DNA from 2 places in the Saccharomonospora amisosensis genome. Region 2 is predicted to be linked to the other one. Evidence: riboswitches for the same ligand, from Rfam matches in the RefSeq annotation. Region 2 holds a riboswitch; the other holds the start of a gene.
The links. A riboswitch is a leader RNA that binds a small molecule or an ion and turns the genes downstream of it on or off. The one in region 2 is predicted to bind thiamine pyrophosphate.

Region 1 (5,782 bases), 470 kb from region 2:
GGGGTACACGGGCTGGTCGCGGTGACGGCTGTGACCGTGCAGAACACTCTCGGCGTGCACGCGCGCAGCGACATCGGAGCGGACATCGTCGCGGGGCAGATCGAGGCCGTCACCTCCGACATGGGCGCGCAGGCGGCCAAGACCGGAATGCTTGCCTCAGCCGAGATCATCACCGCGGTGCGGCGGGCGTGTGAGAAGGCGGGCATCGGACGGGCAGCGGCGATGCCGTTGGTGGTAGACCCCGTGGCGGCTTCCATGCACGGCCGCCCGCTTTTCGACGCCGAAGGCCTGGCCGCGCTGCGGGAGGAGTTGCTGCCGATGGCGACCGTGCTTACTCCCAACCTCGACGAGGTGCGGTTGCTGACCGGAAGTGCCGTGACCGACCGTGACTCGATGCGGGCCGCCGCGGCGGCACTGCACGCGATGGGGCCGGAGTACGTGCTGGTGAAGGGCGGTCATCTCGAGGGTGACCCGGAATGCGTCGACCTGCTCTACGACGGTCAGACGTACACCGAGTTGCGGGGGCCCCGGTTCGACACTCGGCATACGCACGGCGCGGGCGACGTGATGGCCGCCGCACTGACCGCGGGGCTGGCGCGCGGGATGGCGGTTCCCGAGGCCGTGCGATACGGGAAGTGGTACGTCAGCAATGCCGTCCGGCACTCCTATCCCATGGGTGCCGAGGTCGGTCCCGTCTCGGCCTTCTGGCGGCTCGCCTCCGAATCGGGTCCGGAAGGCGAGGGCCCGATCCGGAGGCGAGAAGCGAGGGGCTGAGCGGTGAGCTGCGCAGAACTCGTGGACGGGAACGCAGAACTCGCGGGCAGGAGCGGGGGACTCGCGGGCAGGAGCGGGGGACTCGCGGGCAGGAGCGGGGGACTCGCGGGCAGGAGCGGGGGACTCGCGGGCAGGAGCGGCTCACGACTCTTCGTCGGTCAGCAGCGCCTCCAGCGCGGGAAGCGCCGCGGTCAGCGCTTCGCGATGTTCGGGCGAGAGCCGGGCGATGCGCCGGTCCAGCTCTTCGATCCGGGTGGAGCGCACCCCGGAGAGCAACCGCTCGCCCTCTTCGGTCACGGTCGCGAGCCACGCCCTGCGGTCGGCCGGGTCGGACTCCCTGCGCACGTACCCGGCGTCGACGAGCGCGGCGACGATGCGCGACATCGTGGCCGCGGCCACGCCCTCCTTGGCAGCCAGATCACCGAGCCGCAACTGGCCGTAGGCGGCGAGTGTGGCCAGTGCCGAGATCGCACCGTGTCCGGGCCCGGGCGCACCGGCCTGCCGAAGCGAGCGCGACAGCCTGCCGATGGCGAGGAACAGCCTGCCGGGTACGTCCTGTGACGACGCGGTCACCTGGAACTCCTTAGATCCACGCACGGCTCGAGATCGCGGTTCACCATACGTGGCGGGCTGTGCGCCACTAGCGTGAACCCACCGGCGGCGGTTCAGCGTGGCGGGCTGGATGCCTGTGCCCAGAACCGTTGCGGGACGCGGCCCGCGTCACGAGCGAGCCTGCCCGCGACCACCGCAGAGCGCATGGCGGCCGCCATGCGTTCGGGGTCCTGCGCCCTTGTCACCGCCGTCGACAACAGGACGGCGGCGCAACCAAGCTCCATCGCCAGTGCCGCGTCGGAGGCGGTGCCGATGCCCGCGTCCAGAATGATCGGCACACCTGCCCTCGCCACGATCAACTCGATGTTGTGCGGGTTGCGGATGCCCAGTCCCGTGCCGATCGGAGCACCAAGCGGCATGACGGCGGCACAACCAGCTTCCTCCAGCCGCAGGGCAAGCACCGGATCGTCGTTGGTGTAGGCCAGCACGGTGAACCCGTCGGCCACCAGTTGTTCCGCTGCCTCCAGCGTCTCGATCGGGTCGGGCAGCAGGGTGCGGTCGTCGGCGTGCACCTCCAGCTTGATGAGGTCGGTGTCGAGCGCCTCCCGTGCCAGCCGCGCCGTCAGCACGGCCTCGGCCGCGTTTCGGCAGCCCGCGGTGTTGGGCAGCAGCCGGATACCGAGCGTGCGCAGCAGGTCGAGCACGCCGGAGCCGCCCTCGGCGTCGGCGCGCCGCATCGCCACGGTGGTCAGTTCGGTGCCGGAAGCCACCAGGGCCCGTCGAAGCACCTTCAGGTTGCTCGCCCCTCCGGTGCCGATGATCAGCCGTGAGGTCAGCTTGTGCTCACCGATCACCAGGTGGTCGCCGAAGTCGTCGGTCATGCCTAGCCTCCTTGCACGGCGGTCAGGATCTCCAGGTGTGAACCACTCGGCACGACGACATCGGCCCAGTCGCGTCGCTGGACGACCTCGCCGTCCAGCGCCACCGCCACACCCTGCTTCTCGGTACCCATGGCCATGAGCAGGTCCGTGACGGTGCTGCCCTCCGGAAACTCCCGCTCATCGCCGTTGACGTGAACGCGCATCACACTCGTTCCTCACTTCGCATCCGGCCCGGATGTGCTCGGTGGACTCCCGGGGGTGTCGGGGCACCGGCCAGCCACGCGAGCGCCGCGTCCGCCGTGACCGGAGCCAGCAACAAGCCGTTGCGGTGGTGCCCGGTCGCCGCGAACACCCCGTCATCGAGCACGCCGAGGTAGGGCAGGTTGTCGGCACTGCTCGCCCGCAACCCCGCCCTTGCCTCCGTGAGCTCGTACTCGGCCACACTCGGAAAGACCCGCTCGGCCCCTTCGAGCAGCTCCCGGACTCCCCTTGCGGTGACCGTCTCGTCGAATCCGGCCTCGTACTGGGTCGCGCCGAGCACGAGTTCGTCGCCTGCGCGTGGCACCAGGTAGATCGGCCTGCCTTCGACCATCGCGCGGATCGTGCCGCTCGGGGGCGGCAGGGTTGCCCTGCGCGCCCGCAGCCGCAGGATCTCGCCCTTCAGCGGCCGTACCTGGCCGCAGAGCTCGGGATGCAGTCTCGCGCTCCAGGCACCGGCTGCCAGCACGACGGCGCGGAACCGGTGCTCGGCCGTCTCCGTGCGCACCGTACGGCCGTCGAGGCCGGTCACGCGTTCGGCGACGAAGTGAGCGCCTCGGCGCCGGGCTCCCGCGTGCAGTGCCCGCAGCAGCGCGCGGTTGTCCACGGCGAGGTCACCAGGCACGAGCAAACCGGACCGCACCGCGCCTGCGAGCCCGGGTTCGGTCTTTCGCAGTTGCCGCCCCGGCACAAGTGACGCCTGCCTGCCCAGCCGGTGCAGGTAACCGGCCAGTATGTCGAGTTGGCCTGCGTCGGCGCTGTCGAAGGCCGCCACGACCGTCCCGGCAGTGGACAGCCCAGGGTCCATGCCCTCGGCAGCAAGGTCGGCCGCGAAGGAAGGCCAGCGTCGAAGGGACTCCTCACCGAGTTCAAGCACGTCCTCCTCGCCCGGCCAGGCCTCGGTGACCGGCGCCAGCATCCCGCCCGCGACCCAGGACGCGCCGCCGCGCACCGGTCGCGGGTCGAAGATGGTGACCTGGTGGCCCGCCGCGGCCGCTCGCCACGCCACGGCCAGGCCGATAACGCCCGCGCCCACGATCGCGACGGCTGTGGTGTCAGTCATGAGATCACGCTCCCTGCGCCGGCATGACCCGGATCAGGTTCCACGGTCGGAGCGGCGGCTCCCTCTCAGCCCGTGCCTCGGGCTCCCGTGCGGACGTCACCACCGTACAGTGATCCCATGCCCGGGCTCAACGGTGACCAGATAAGGCAGCGACTAGCCGAAGCCAGGCTGTACCTGTGTACCGATGCCCGCCGCTCCCGTGGCGATCTCGCCGAGTTCGCCGACGCGGCACTGGCGGGTGGCGTCGACATCATCCAACTGCGAGACAAGACCGACGGCACGCTGGAGGCCAGCGAGGAGATCGAGGCGCTGGAGGTGCTGGCGCGGGCCTGCGCGAAACACGGTGCGCTGCTCTCGGTGAACGACCGCGCCGACATCGCGCTCGCCGTCCAGGCCGATGTGCTGCATCTGGGGCAGGACGACCTCCCGGTATCCGTGGCACGGCGGATTCTCGGCGACGATCCGGTGATCGGCAGGTCGACGCACTCGCTGGAAGAGGCTCGCCGGGCGGCCACCGAGGACGGCGTGGACTACTTCTGCGTGGGGCCGTGCTGGCCGACCCCGACGAAACCGGGCAGGCCAGCGCCCGGACTGGAGCTGGTTCGCGCAGTGGCGGAAGGGATCGACACCACCCGCCCGTGGTTCGCGATCGGTGGCATCGACGAGCGGCGCGTCGGCGAGGTAGTGGCCGCGGGTGCACGACGTGCGGTCGTGGTGCGGGCCATCACCGAAGCCGAGGACCCGGCTGCGGCCGCGACCACCTTGCGCCAGGCCTTGCAACCCCACGACAGCTAGCAAAGGCGCTGGTCAGCACGTCAACTCGCGACCAGGTCGGCTGCCTGCATGGCTGCCCTTCACGGCCGGAAACGGCCTAACCGCCCGGCACCGACGCGTCGCCGGGATCGGGTACGGAGTCGTCCGACGGGGCGGTCGGCGGTGGCTGTTGCTGCTCTCGTGTGGTCGACTCGGTCGGCTCGGTCGTGGACGTGGTGTCCTCGGTCGGTGAGGTTTCGGTAGAGCCCGGCTCCGACTCCTCGGTCACCGACGGCGAAGGTGTGCTGTCCGGGTCCTGCTGGTCTGGCTGGTCCTGCCCCGGCTGGCCTGCTCCTCCGCCTACGAGCCTGCCCACAGTGGTGGCACCCTCACCGGAAAGCGACTTGCCGGTGACACCCTCGAAGCCGGTGATCAGCGCCATCCCGATCACGAAGGCGACGACGCTGGTGGCGAGCAGCCACGGCCAGCGTCGCTTCCACCACTGTTTGTGTTCATTCGGCTCCTGCGGCTCCCCTCCGGGGTCGGGCAGTGGTCCGGCGGGCTGGGTCGGCTGCTCGGTCAGCGGCGCCTCGGCATGCGTGGCCCGTTCGGACTGGCCGTGCCTGTGGGGCAACCTGCCCCCCGCCTCGGTGAGCGCTCGAGCGGCTACCCGGGTGCGCTCCATGGAGCGCAGGAACAGTTCGCTGCCCACCGTGAAAACGACGCTGAACAGTCCCGCACCGAGCACCGTTCCGTAGACGCCGAGGGTCGAGCCGAGGAACGCGGCCGCGGTGGCCGCCAGTCCCGCCGCGATCACCTGTGCCGGTCTGAGGCCACCCTTGGTCGGCTGCTCCGCCGTCTTCGTCTCCTTCTCCCCGACCATGATCTCGATTCACTCGCGTTCGCCGGTCTCTCGGTATGGCAACGAGAAGCACGTCCGGAATGCTCCCCACGTTGCCCGAAGTGAGCCCGCAGTGAGCCAGCAGTGAGCCCGCAGTGACACTGCCACTACGTCTGATGTGGACTCCAGGGTCACCGCGCGGGGATGCCCCCGGCGGTGAGCCACCACCACGACGGACGACCGGCGACCCACTGTCGGCGCCCATTCGAGCGACAGCATCGATTACCCCGGATGGGCCACCCACGAACGTGTCGGCCGCACCACGCCGACGGCGCGTTGCCCGGCCGCGAGTGCGCTCCGGTTCCGCCGGGAGCCAGCCGTCACGGCCGGGTCAGCGTTGTGACGAACTTGTACCGGTCACCACGGTAGATCGAGCGAACGAACTCCACCGGCTTGCCGTCGGAGGCGAAGGTCTGCCTGGAGAGCAGCAACACCGGCATTCCGACGTCAGCCCCGAGCAGCTCCGCCTCCTGCGGACCCGCCAGCGACGTCTCGATGGTCTCCTCCGCACGTTCCAGCCGCACGCCGTAGCGCTCCCGCAACGCCTCGTACAGGGAACCGCCCTGCGCGATCTGCTTTCGGATGCCACGGAACCTGGCC
Region 2 (5,782 bases):
GGACTGTCGCTGCACCCCCGCGACAGTGGCGTCGTCTGTGCCGCCACGCTGTCCGCCGAGGGCGCCTCAGGGGTGTACGCGGCGGGGGACGTGGCGCACGTGCCGAACGCCCTGTTCGACGGTGAGCTGCTGCGACCGGAGCACTGGATGAACGCGACCGAGCAGGGTGCCGCCGCGGGCAGCGCCGCGGTCGGGGCGCGTTCGCCGTCGGGTGGGGTGTCGGTGCCGTACTTCTGGTCGGACTGGTACGGCCACCGGATTCAGTTCGTTGGCATCCCGCACGCCGACGAGGTGGTCGTCGCGGGCGGGTCCGGACCCGGGTTCACGGCGCTGTACCGGCGGGGTGACCGGTTGGTCGGCGCGCTCACGGTGGACCGGCGCAGGCAGGTGCACAGCTTCCGCAAGTTGATCACGCAACGGGCTCGCTTGGCTGAGGCGTTGACGCTCGCGGAGGAGGCGGCGACGCCTGCCTAGGATGGCGGTCATGACACAGGCCGTGGCGACGGGTTCCAGCCATACGCGGCAGCGGATCATCGCGGCGGCGATCGAGTTGACCGCCCGCGACGGGTGGTCGAGCGTGACCATGGCGCGGCTGGCTGAGGCGGTCGGGGTCAGCAGGCAGACGGTATACAACGAGGTGGGCTCCAAGCCCGCACTGGCCGAGGCGATGGTCCTCGACGAGTTGGGCCGGTTCCTCGACGCGGTCGAGCGAGCGTTCGACGAGCACCCGGGTGACCTCATGGCGGCGATCCGGTCGGCGGCTCGCGCGGTGCTCGAACTGGCCGAGGACAACGTGCTGCTGCGCGCGATCGTGTCGGCCACTCATGCCGCGGGCACCGACCTGCTTCCGCTGCTGACCACTCACGCCGGTTCGCTGCTTTCTACGGCGAGGGCCGTGCTGACCGAGCGGCTGGCGCGGTTCGAGTTGCCCTTCGACGAACACCAACGCACCGTCGTGATCGACGTGGTGGTGCGGGTGGTGCTCAGTCATGTCATGCAGCCCTCCGACACCCCGGCGCGCACGGCGGAGGACATCGCGTGGGTTGCTGGCCGGGTACTGGGCGCACCGCACTGACCGGTGTCGGAACGCAGAACTCGCGGGCGAGAGCGGGGGACTCGCGGTGGGGGTTACGGGCGGGTTGTCGGTGAGCCCATCACCGGTTCGTCGGGTCGCCGCCTGCCCTTGGCTGTGTAGAACAGCACGCCTCCCGCGACCGCGATAATCATCGCGAACGCGGTGCTGCCCACGACGAGCGCCTGAACGACCCCGTCCGAGGTTGGACTAGCGGCCTGCTCCTGGGTGTCCTTCGTCGCGGCGGCCGCGGGCAGCACCCCGGCGCCGAGCAACATCATGATCAGTAGCCCGAGCGCAGAGGCGGACGGGACACGCCGCACGGAACGGTTCATCGCGCACTCCCTTCGACACGGATCGGCTACCCACAACCACGTCCGTTGCCACGTCAGGAGTTGCCCACGATGCCCGAGATCACACCGAGTCGATCACCTCGTCGATTTCTTCGGCGAAAGTCACGTCCTTTTCGGTGATACCGCCCTCGGAGTGTGTGCTGAGCCGGAACTTCACGGTGCGCCAGCGGATATCGATGTCGGGATGGTGGTTGACACTTTCCGCGATCTCGGCGACCCGGTTCACCACCTGGATCGCCTGCGGGAAGTTCGCCAGCTCCACCGACCGCTCGATGGCGTCGCCGTCGCGCCGCCATTGCGGAAGGTGCGTCAGTGCTTCGTCGATGCGTTCTTCGCTGAGTACATCTGCCATGCGTCCATGGTGATGTCAGGGCGAGTACGCTGCACCTCTGCCACGGGAGTCCGGCCCAGCCGGGCTGAGAGGTGGGCCGAAGCCCCACGACCGTTCGCACCTGATCCGGATCATGCCGGCGAAGGAAGGCTCGCGCCATCCTTGCCGCGGCGACAAGGAGGCCGCATGAGTGGACAATCGCGGAGCTTGCGACGCCTTGCTCATGCGGGCCGACCGGGGTGGGCCCCCGCTGTGGCAGGTTTGTGGGCCACAGCAGGGGAGGGTGTCCCGCAAGATGCCGGAGGCCGCACGAGATACCTGCGGGTGATCGCCGTGCTCGTCGCGGTCGTGTTGCTCAGCGCTGGCTGCACGCTGGTCGGCGAATCGGGGGAGCAGGAGCAGGGCCCGGTCACGGTCACGCTGGTAACCCACGACTCGTGGGCGGTCCCGAAGGACGTGCTCGCCGCTTTCGAGCAGCGCGCGGGTATCCGGGTGCGCGTGCTCAAGGAGGGCGACGCGGGAGAACTCACCAACAAGCTGGTCCTGACCAAGGCCAACCCGATCGGTGATGTCGCGTACGGCGTGGACTCGACGTTCGCCTCGCGCGCGCTCGCCGAGGGCGTGTTCGAGCCGTACACCAGCCCGGAGGCCGACCGTGGCCCGCAGCGTTACGCGATCGACCGGCAGCACCGGCTGTCGGCGGTGGACGTGGGCGACGTCTGCGTGAACGTCGACACCCAGTGGTTCGCCGAGCGTGACCTGCCGCTGCCGCGGACGCTCGACGACCTCACCAAGCCGGAGTACCGCGGCCTATCGGTGGTGCAGAACCCCGCCACCTCGTCGCCGGGGCTGGCGTTCCTGCTCGCGACCGTAGCCGAGTTCGGCGAGCCGGGGTGGGCCGACTACTGGCGCCGGCTGGCCGACAACGGGGTGCAGGTGGTCAGCGGCTGGACCCAGGCCTACACCCAGGAGTTCTCCGGTTCCTCCGGCAAGGGGCCGCGCCCGATCGTGGTGTCGTACGCCTCCTCTCCCGCCGCCGAGGTCGACGCCGAGGGCAGGCCACGCACCGAGGCGCTGCTGGACACCTGCTACCGGCAGGTGGAGTACGCGGGCGTGCTCGCGGGCACATCGCGGCCGCAGAAGGCGGGCCAGGTCGTGGACTTCCTGCTGTCGCAACAGTTCCAGTCCACCGTGGCCGAGAACATGTACGTTTATCCCGCGCGGCAGGGGGTGGCGCTGCCGTCCGGCTGGGACAAGGTGGCGCCGCCGCCCGCGGACCCGGCCTCGTTGCCGGGTGAGCGAGTGCGTACCGAGCGCGAACGCTGGATCAAGCAATGGCGCGACCTGCTGGGAACGTAGCGGCCGGCACGCTGTCGGCCGCACTGCCGATCGGGTTCCTCGCGGTGTTCTTCGCCTGGCCGGTCGTGGCGATCCTGCGGCTGGGTTTCAGCGAAGGGGCCGTGATCACCACGCTGGCGCAGGCGCAGACCTGGGAGCTGGCGACCTTCACGGTCGGGCAGGCCGCGGCCGCCACCGCGGTCGCCGTCGTGGCAGGGCTCCCGGTCGCGTACCTGATCGCCCGGGTGCGGCTGCCCGGTGTCGCCGCCGTTCGCACGTTCGTGCTGGTGCCGTTCGTGCTGCCGACCGTGGTGGTCGGGCTGGCGTTTCGCACGCTGTGGCCGGGTGGCGGGGTGATGACGATCGTGCTGGCCAACGCGTTCTTCAACGTCGCTGTCGTGGCGCGGACCGTGGGTGGGCTGTGGGGGCAGCTCGACCGCAGAGGGGAGGACGCGGCGCGGGCGCTGGGCGCCTCGCCGTGGCAGGCTTTTCGATCGGTGACCCTGCCCGCGCTGGCACCGGCGATCGCGTCGGCTGCGGCCGTGGTGTTCCTGTTCTGCGCCACCAGCTTCGGGGTCGTGCTGCTTCTCGGTGGCTCGCGGCTGCGCACGCTGGAGACCGAGATCTACCTGCGCACGGTGGAGCTGCTCGACCTGTCCGGCGCCGCCGCGCTGTCACTGGTACAGCTCGCCGCGGTCGTCGCCGCGTTGGCGATCGGTGCGGTGGCTCGCGGACGCGGGGAGAAGGCGGCCGTTCTGAATGGTCGCGCCAGGTCGGCACGGGCGCCGCGACGGAGTGAGTGGTGGGTCGTCGGCGGGGGTTTCGCCGTGATCGCCCTGCTGGCCGTCCCGATTGTCGCGCTGCTCGTCCGCTCGGTGTCCGGCCGGGACGGTTGGAGCCTCGCGGGGTACCGCGCGCTCTCCGGCGCGGGCGAGGGCGGCGTGCTCACCGTGACTGGATGGCAGGCGGCGATGAACTCGCTGCGTACGGCCTTTGACGCCACGGTGTTCGCGATGCTGGTCGGCGTGGTCGCGGCGGTGACACTGGTGTCGTTTCGACGTTCGAGGCAGCGTGCGGCACGTCTCGGCGGCGATCTGATGGATGCGGCGTTGATGCTGCCGCTCGGTGTGTCCGCGGTGACCGTCGGGTTCGGCTATCTGGTGACACTCGGTGACCTGCCCTGGGACCTGCGCACGTCGCCGCTACTGGTTCCGTTCGCCCAGGCCCTCGTCATCATCCCGCTGGTCGTGCGGATGGTGCTGCCCGTGCTGAGATCGGTGGACGAGCGGCTGCGCCAGGCCGCCGCCACCCTCGGGGCACGGCCGGCCCGGGTGTGGCGGGAGGTGGATCTGCCGCTGGTCGGCCGCTCGCTCGCGGCGGCGGCGGCCTTCGGCTACGTGGTAGCGCTCGGCGAGTTCGGCGCCACCAGCTTCCTCGCCAGGCCGGAGGCCCCCACGCTGCCGGTGGCGATCGCCGACCTGGTGAGCAAGCCCGGCGAGTTGAACAGCCAGTTGGCGTACGCGGCGTGCGCGTTGCTGATGGTGGTCACCTTCGCGGTGGCGGCGGTGATCGACCGGCTGCGTTCGCCGCAGTCGCGGGTCGGGGAGTTCTGATGCTCACCGTGTCGGGGTTGACCGTGCGATACGGCGGTTTCGTCGCGGTGAGGGAGTCGAACCTGGAGATCGCGGACGGCGAGGTGCTCGCCCTGCTCGGGCCGTCGGGATCGGGCAAGTCGACGCTGCTGCGCGCGATCACCGGGTTGGAACCCTCGGCAACCGGCGAGGTGCGTTGGGACGGTGCCGACCTCTCGCGGGTGCCGGTGCACCGCCGCAACTTCGGGTTGGTCTTTCAGGACGGCCAGCTGTTCCGGCACCGCGACGTCGCGGGCAACGTCGCCTTCGGGCTGCGGATGCGCGGGGTGAGCGCCGCTGAACAGGCGGAACGGGTGAGCGAACTGCTGGAGTTGGTGGGGCTGTCCGGCTACGAGCGGCGCGCGGTGGGCGAGCTGTCCGGAGGTGAGGCGCAGCGGGTCGCGCTGGCGAGGGCGCTCGCGCCCCGCCCGCGGCTGCTGCTGCTCGACGAGCCGCTGTCCGGGCTGGACAGGGAACTGCGGGAACAGTTGGCGATCGACCTCGCCGAGGTGTTGCGCCGAGCCAAGATCACCACGCTGCTGGTGACGCACGACCAGGAGGAGGCCTTCACGCTCGCCGACCGGCTCGCCGTGCTCGACGCGGGCGAGATCCGGCAGGTGGGCGATCTGCTTGACGTGTGGCGGCGGCCGGTGGACGAACGTGTGGCGCGGTTCCTCGGCGTCAGCACGGTACTGGCAGGGCAGGTGACCGACGGCGTGCTTCGCTGCCCACTTGGCGAGTGTCCGCTGCCATGGGCGCCGTCGGGAGCGCTGACACTGGGCCTTCGGCCCAACGCCGTGCGGGTGGCTCCCGAAGGGCAGGGGGCCGAGGTGCTGGCGAAGGTGCACCGGCGCGACCATGTACGGCTGTCGGTGCGGCCGGACACCGGAGCGGACCGGGTGGACGCCGTCGCGTCGATGACCGACGACATCCATCCCGGCGACCGCGTTCACCTCGCGCTGGATCCCGACGGGATCGCGGTGATCGGCCGGTGAAGCAGGCTCAACCGTCCTTGGTGGCCAGCCGCGCGTAGGCAAGGCAGAGCCCGATGACGAGG

Region 1: another riboswitch for thiamine pyrophosphate. It lies ahead of thiO (glycine oxidase ThiO); the one in region 2 lies ahead of FHU38_RS05235 (thiamine ABC transporter substrate-binding protein).

What each region holds. Positions count from the first base shown of each region.
Region 1 covers NZ_JAAOYM010000001.1:580,510-586,291, reverse strand. The annotation lists gene thiD (bifunctional hydroxymethylpyrimidine kinase/phosphomethylpyrimidine kinase) at 1-774, shown strand, start outside; gene FHU38_RS02945 (MarR family winged helix-turn-helix transcriptional regulator) at 916-1,347, opposite strand; gene thiG (thiazole synthase) at 1,440-2,207, opposite strand; gene thiS (sulfur carrier protein ThiS) at 2,210-2,410, opposite strand; gene thiO (glycine oxidase ThiO) at 2,410-3,528, opposite strand; TPP riboswitch at 3,522-3,627, opposite strand; gene thiE (thiamine phosphate synthase) at 3,646-4,323, shown strand; gene FHU38_RS02920 (hypothetical protein) at 4,400-5,164, opposite strand; gene FHU38_RS02915 (GntR family transcriptional regulator) at 5,503-5,782, opposite strand, start outside.
Region 2 covers NZ_JAAOYM010000001.1:1,048,975-1,054,756, forward strand. The annotation lists gene FHU38_RS05215 (NAD(P)/FAD-dependent oxidoreductase) at 1-474, shown strand, start outside; gene FHU38_RS05220 (TetR/AcrR family transcriptional regulator) at 476-1,075, shown strand; gene FHU38_RS05225 (hypothetical protein) at 1,129-1,407, opposite strand; gene FHU38_RS05230 (4a-hydroxytetrahydrobiopterin dehydratase) at 1,487-1,777, opposite strand; TPP riboswitch at 1,810-1,921, shown strand; gene FHU38_RS05235 (thiamine ABC transporter substrate-binding protein) at 2,075-3,115, shown strand; gene FHU38_RS05240 (ABC transporter permease) at 3,091-4,707, shown strand; gene FHU38_RS05245 (ABC transporter ATP-binding protein) at 4,707-5,720, shown strand; gene FHU38_RS05250 (ABC transporter permease subunit) at 5,728-5,782, opposite strand, start outside.